DNA from 3 places in the Dorea chungnamensis genome. Region 2 is predicted to be linked to each of the others. Evidence: riboswitches for the same ligand, from Rfam matches in the RefSeq annotation. Region 2 holds a riboswitch; each other region holds the start of a gene.

Region 1 (2,276 bases), on a different contig from region 2:
ATATGCCTGACCGTTCGTTATTGTAATCTTTGTACAAGAAATGCTTACACGTCCGGTTCCACCCGACCATGTGAAGCTGTCTGGTGTATAGACGCCGTCTTTTAACTTGGTGGTATTGTTCACTTTTCCAGTCGAACCGCTTAAGTCAGACTCATACTTGGATTCGGAATCTGGATTGCTATTATTCTGACTGCCGGAAGAACCGGTGCTGCCGCTGGAACCTGAATTACCAGTGTTGCCTGTGCTGCCAGACGAATTATTCCCAGAATCTGAATCTGTTACTTTTTGCGCACCTTCAGAAGAAAATGTAACATGACGATCATACCACTCATCATTCGCGATTGAATGTGCAGCAATTAAAATTTCCTTATCCAGAACAAGAACAGGAATATCAAATGTACGGTAGGTTGTATCCCCCTCTTTATATTCCTTTCTAGCTCCTATCCATCCTGAACCTTTTTCTGCATCTTCTCCTGAACCAACAAACAAATAATCATAACCTGTTTTTTTAGTGCTTAGAGTCAATTCTGCCGTCATCATACCATTATCAACTGTGAGTATGCAATTATCAATGCTAAACATTCCCTCTGTACAAGTTGCATTTATTATATATCTTCCATTCTCCAAAGCACCTGGTGTTGGAATTGGATCCGGCTCTGTTTCTCCAACTATTTCTGCTGGAATCTGAAGTACCAAAGGAGTTGTTTTATACCATCCCTTTCCTTCACCTGGATTATATAAAGCGATTGGTACATTGCTACCTGCGTCAGATACTGACACGGAGAAATTAAATACCCATCCTGATTTCCCGTCTTGATTAACTTCTATTCCGTCTATTGCTTTTTCCAACGTTGCATCTTCAACATTTCCAAGATAAATCTTACTGTAACTTACATTGGCTGTATACATGCTGATATTAATCTGATTTCCACTAATAACTGCTTCTGAATTTGCTATTTTAAACATTTTATATTCTGTATTATCAGAAACCTTTAATACCTTTATTCCCACATCTCCGGTTGGAATCTGGATACTAGTATTATCAACCTCACCTTCTTCTAAGAGCATTGGTACTCCTAATAGACTTTGATTTATTATCTCAGTTGTGGTAATTTCCTCATTTTCAGAAATATTTTGCTGATTCTCCAGCTGTACTGTTTCATTCTCCATTGTCTGTGGATTCTCCACTTTCTCTTCGGTCTTCGAAGGTTCTACATTCTGCGGAATATCAGAAGGATTTCCCTGTTCAGCTTCTTCTCCTTCTACCACTTCTTCTTGCTGTTCATTCTCTGCATTTTCCTGTCCTTGTACATTCGGCTCTTCTGCTCGAAGCGAGGTCACAGGTGTTACTACCATAGCCACAGCCAGAAGAAGGGCAAGAAATTTTTTCGTGTTGCTTTTCACTTAAATCCTCTCCTTTTGATTATTTTCGGCCTTCTGGGGAAGTGGCCCCTTGTTGGTATTGCAAAAAAAATCTGCTATCATTCCGAAAGCAGACATTCTTCAAGAGCTGTGAAAAATATTTTCCCACAACTTTTACTTTATTACATGAAAACACTTTCTTCGGAAGCTATTCACCAACATTTTCAGCAGGTTTCCTGACTTACATATCAACGCTCGGCTGCACCTTCTCACATATAAAATATATGCAATGGCATATCAGAGCCTTACTCCTTGCTTACAGTGACCGGATCGCTCAGGACTTGCACCTGATTCCCTTTTACCCCTACAGATGAACATCTGTCTGGCACTGAAAACCCCATATATTTGATATTATCAATCACTACCTCATTGTAGCAAACTTATCAGCCAATTACAATATTTCCCAAAGAAAGTCCTTCCTTTTTCACATTCTCAAAAAATAAGCTGTAGCCATACCAAGGCATAAGAATGGCCCAAATGGAAATGATGTTTTATATCCAACTTTTTTTTGCACCAGAATCCATACTACATAGATTCCTGCGCTAAATACCGCCATTACGAATGCAAGCATCATACACCGCCATCCAAGATACCATCCACAGACAGCCGTGAGTTTGATATCACCGCCGCCGAAGCTTCCCGGAACAATACACGTAATAATGAGAAGCAGTATGCTGATACATAAGACGCCGATTCCTCTCTCCATCAGACTGATTTCTGTGAAAAAAGGGGTTGATGCCAGACCAACCCCTCCAGTTATTATGATTAATTTGTTCGGAATCTTCATTGTCTTCCAATCATTATAGGCTATCATTGCCAATAAACTTAAGAATCCTGCCGCAAATAATATTCTA
Region 2 (2,276 bases):
TCCCAAAAATACAAATGCAGCGCCATCTTCTTTTGCAGCATCCAGGCTGTCATATCCTGCTGTTTCCACTGCCTCAGAAGTAATCGCTTCAGCAACCGCTTCTTTATCAGCATTGATAACCGTTGCATCTTCTCCGACTTCTCCAAGCAAAGGCTCTGCAACTTTTACAGATTCAAACTGATCCTGGTAAGCTTCTACAGATTCCATCAGCTCATCGTATTCTGCGCCATGCATCAGATGCGTCGGCTGTACCACCAGATTTTTCACTCCATTAGAAACTGCACGTTCCAATGCCTGATCCATATTATCAATACATTCCTCATCTCTCGCCTGAATATGGTTAATAATGATCTGTGCCGTAAATGCTCTTCTTACCGACCAGTCAGGATATGCTTCCTGAAGTGCATCTTCGATTCCCTTAATATCAGCCACACGACTGTCATTAAAAGAGGTTCCAAAGCTGACTACGAGGATCTCATTTTCACCAATATCATCCTGATTACGAGGATCATCTTTGGATGCATCGCCTGTATCTCTTCCAAAGTAATCCGGATCTGCATTTTCCCCTTCTACCAATTCCTTCTGCTCATCTGTCAGTGCGTCCCATGCCTCTTTGGCTTCCTTGCACTGTTCATCCGTTTCATCTGTTCTCTCCTGCACATAGATGGCATCAATCAATGCAGCTACTTCATCTGCCGCTTCCTGATCAGCATCTGTCTCTACTTCTTCAGTTTCCTCCGCCGTTTCGGATGTCTCCTCACTGCTGCCAGAACATCCGGTCATTACCAGAGCACTTACCATGGAAACTGCCAGCAAGATTGCTACTACTCTTTTCTTCATCTTGTTCCTCCTTCTTATTTCTGGTCCATTTCCGACAAAAGGATATAACGGCAGTACTTATGAGGGTATAATGACTTAAAGCCAAAAAACGTCCTTTTTCCATAAAATGGTAAAAGGACGTAATACTGACATAATCAAACAACACTTCCGGCAGATACAGACACTGCCAGAAATGTAATATCTCCATTATAATCGGTTGCGACCAGTTACTCGTGATCTGTGGGCATATCCCACTCCGTTTTTCAATAGGCAGGTCTCCTGACTTACGGATCCACATCCAAGGCCGCCTTCCCAATTGCTCAGTGACTTATCTGGCCTTGCACTCCTCGCTTACAGTGACGAGTTCGTACAGGATTTGCACCTGTTTCCCTTTTCATCAGACAATCCATGATTGTCTGAACCTATCGAACATACCTTATCACACCCGAATAAAAATGTAAAGTCTCTGAAATTGTTTTTTAATATCTATGGTTATTGACTACTCCACATTTTTTAATGCCTCTTCCATCGGAATCTTTCGGATTCTTCTGAAATCCAGTATTATTACTATCAGGTATCCAAGAAGAACGAAGGAAAACATCTTCACATAGCCCATTGGCTCTATCGTAAAGGCAAACCATCCATTATATTTAAACATAATGATTTTCCATGCCTGTTTCATTACCGTAGAACCTAATATTACACTTATGGTATACGCCACAACCACTACCATTGTTGTAGATAGCAAATATAGGCTTGCGATCTCACGGTTTTCATAACCAAGAATCTTCGCCATGGAGATTGCCGTTTCGTTCTTTTCGATAATAAGCTTTGTCAATAGATAAATCAGCACTGCAGATAACAGGATACACAGAATCTGAAAATACTGCATATAGGCTCCCATAGAATGATCTAACTGGTCGCACATTTTCGTAATATCCTCTTTCGTAATAACTGTCGCGATTTTATCTTCTTCGATATCGGTAATCTCTGTGTCTGAGATATATCCGGTGAACTCCTCCTTGCCCAGTTCAAATAAAGAACGATATTTTTCAATCGGAAGGAAAACTGCAATACTCTGACATTTTTCATAAATTCCTGATACTTTAAACTGATACTGCTTATGTTCATATTTTTCATCCAGCTTAATGATATCTCCCACCTTCAGGTTATACTTCTCACTGAATGGTCGTGAAAGGTACACTTCATTTTCTTCAAGTTCTGATAAGTTTTCAATCTGGATATATCTGCTGTTATCCCGAATGCCATAAATGGACACTTCTTCATCCAATTCATCCCCTGTCTTCTTTAATGCTTTCATACAGAATTCCTCTACGTCCTGATTATCTGTATGAATCATTTTCCCTTCCTCATCTTCACAGGATTTCAATACATATTGGTACTTTGCAAACATCATATCTTCTGCATTGTCCTGATAGTAATTCAAGGTAGACGGC
Region 3 (2,276 bases), on a different contig from region 2:
TTTGTGCCTTATCTGAAACAGGCTGTTAAAAGATTGAACGAATTTCAGGGAGCAACGTCTATTCATATTTGTGGACATACAAAAGACCGGTGGCAGGAAGTGGTTGATGCCGGTGTTTCAGGATTCTGGGTAGATAATTGTGAGAGCTTGAAAGAATTGAAAGAGGGTTATGGCAACAGAATTGCTATCAGCGGTAATCTAATGCCGGTAGATGTACTGAGAAATGGGACGGTTAAAGATATTGAAGAACATGTAAAAAAATGTATTGCAGATGCAGGCGATAATCCTTGTGGATATAATCTGTGCCCTGGATGTACAACCCCGGTAGGAACGCCGAAAGAGAATATGATTGCATTCATGAATGCGGCAGCAATCTACGGAAGAGGGGCGAAAAAAGGCTGTATGCCAAAAGGAATGATAGAAATATAATTCATAGGAATTGTCTATAAAACTATTGGAATTATCAATTGGGATGAAAAGATATTTTATGCTACCATATGAGTAGTAACATATATAGTGATGCATAGGCATTGAAAAGGAAATCTGGTGAGAGTCCAGAACAGCCCGCTCTACTGTATGACAGACGATAACCTGAATACCACTCTGGGATAGAGGAAGGCAGGATTAGAGGGAGAAGTTAAGTCAGGAGACCTGCTATATATGAACGAGCTTATCGGTGGGGAGAAAGCGGTGTGTTTACGCTGCTTTTTCTGCACCGTTTTTTTCTGCTATAAAGCATGTCTTAGGGGTGAGTGAATGGAAGTACAGATTGTATCAGGTTTTTTGGGAGCTGGAAAGACAACTTTTTTAAATAAATATCTACCACTTCTGAAGGGAAAAACGGTAGTCATAGAGAATGAGTTTGGGGATGTGGGACTTGATGGAGAATTGATTCAGGAGGATCTTCCGGTTAAAGAATTGTATGCAGGATGTATCTGCTGCAGTCTGGCGCTGGATTTCCAAAAAGGGATTAAAGAACTTGCAGAGCAGTTCCATCCGGATCGGATTGTTATTGAACCTTCTGGTGTGGGAAGACTTACAGATGTTGTAAAGGCCTGTGGCCGGGCAAAAGAAAAGGAAGGAATAGATCTTAGAATTACCAAATTGATTGTAATATTAGATATTACGGAGTTTGAAGATTATATAGATGGTTTCGGTGCGTTTTACCTGGATCAGATTCAAAATGCAGGACTTATATTATTGAGTAATCTGGAACAGGTGTCAAAAGAGGAAAAGAATCGATTGATTTCGGAGATAAGAGAGGTAAATCCCGATGCTGTTATATATGAAGATGACTGGCGTAAGATGGAAGGCGCAGCATTGTTAGAGCTTTTGGATATGACAGAAGATTATGAAAATAATCCGGAAGATGATATGGAAGAGATCATGATGTCGCCGGCTTTCGCAGATAAGATATTTTCCAGTATGTCAATAGAAAATGCCAGAGAAATGACTGCTCATGAATTAGAGAAGGCGTTGTATGGATTAAAGGATAAAAAATATGGAAAAGTCCTGCGTGCCAAAGGAATTGTAAAAGCAGGGGATGGAAGAGTGTTGCATTTTGATTTTACACCATCCATTGTGGAAGTGGCAGATATCTCGGATAACGGCAAAGGAACGAAAGTGGATAAGATTATTATTATAGGATGTAATCTGGATGAAACAGCGATTAGGGAGCTGTTTTCTATATAATGCAAGGAGGAAGCAAGATGCAGGCAAAGGAAGAGTTGTTGCAGAAGTTATCGGACTGTGTGTTTGATATGGAGGATGAGGAAGTTGTAGACGTGGTCAAAGAGTATATTGAATGCGGTTATGATCCACAGGAAGGTATGTTGGAAGGACTGGTTGATGGAATGAAGAGAGCCAGTGCCATGTATGAAGAAGGAGAATACTTTGTGCCGGAGCTGATTGTATGTTCTGATGCAATGTATGCCGGAATCGAAGAGTTCCAGAAATATCTGCCAGACACAGAAGACACAAGTATTGGTAAAGTGTTAATCGGTGTTGTAGAAGGAGATACTCATGACATTGGGAAGAATCTTGTGAGAATCATGATGGAGACCGGAGGATTCGATGTACATGATCTGGGACGAGATGTGCCTTTGGATGCATTCGTGGACTATATCAGAGATAATGATGTAGATATCTTATGTATGTCTTCGTTAATGACTACAACAATGCCGGGCATGGCTACAGTTATTGAGAAATTAAAAGAGGCAGGACTTCGTGATAAGGTCAAGATTATGGTCGGCGGAGCACCGGTATCTCCGGCGTTC

The links. A riboswitch is a leader RNA that binds a small molecule or an ion and turns the genes downstream of it on or off. The one in region 2 is predicted to bind cobalamin.
Region 1: linked by a shared signal. The riboswitch ahead of ABE613_RS09700 (hypothetical protein) and the one ahead of ABE613_RS05640 (sirohydrochlorin cobaltochelatase) in region 2 are both predicted to bind cobalamin.
Region 3: linked by a shared signal. The riboswitch ahead of ABE613_RS04175 (CobW family GTP-binding protein) and the one ahead of ABE613_RS05640 (sirohydrochlorin cobaltochelatase) in region 2 are both predicted to bind cobalamin.

The regions. Positions count from the first base shown of each region.
Region 1 covers NZ_JBDOHT010000009.1:115,375-117,650, forward strand. Annotated here, with positions in the region: gene ABE613_RS09700 (hypothetical protein) at 1-1,404, opposite strand, end outside; cobalamin riboswitch at 1,572-1,770, opposite strand; gene ABE613_RS09705 (prepilin peptidase) at 1,847-2,276, opposite strand, start outside; gene ABE613_RS09710 (dicarboxylate/amino acid:cation symporter) at 2,274-2,276, opposite strand, start outside.
Region 2 covers NZ_JBDOHT010000005.1:7,669-9,944, reverse strand. Annotated here, with positions in the region: gene ABE613_RS05640 (sirohydrochlorin cobaltochelatase) at 1-840, opposite strand, end outside; cobalamin riboswitch at 1,072-1,260, opposite strand; gene ABE613_RS05635 (ABC transporter permease) at 1,319-2,276, opposite strand, start outside.
Region 3 covers NZ_JBDOHT010000003.1:179,389-181,664, forward strand. Annotated here, with positions in the region: gene ABE613_RS04170 (uroporphyrinogen decarboxylase family protein) at 1-429, shown strand, start outside; cobalamin riboswitch at 498-673, shown strand; gene ABE613_RS04175 (CobW family GTP-binding protein) at 757-1,692, shown strand; gene ABE613_RS04180 (cobalamin B12-binding domain-containing protein) at 1,710-2,276, shown strand, end outside.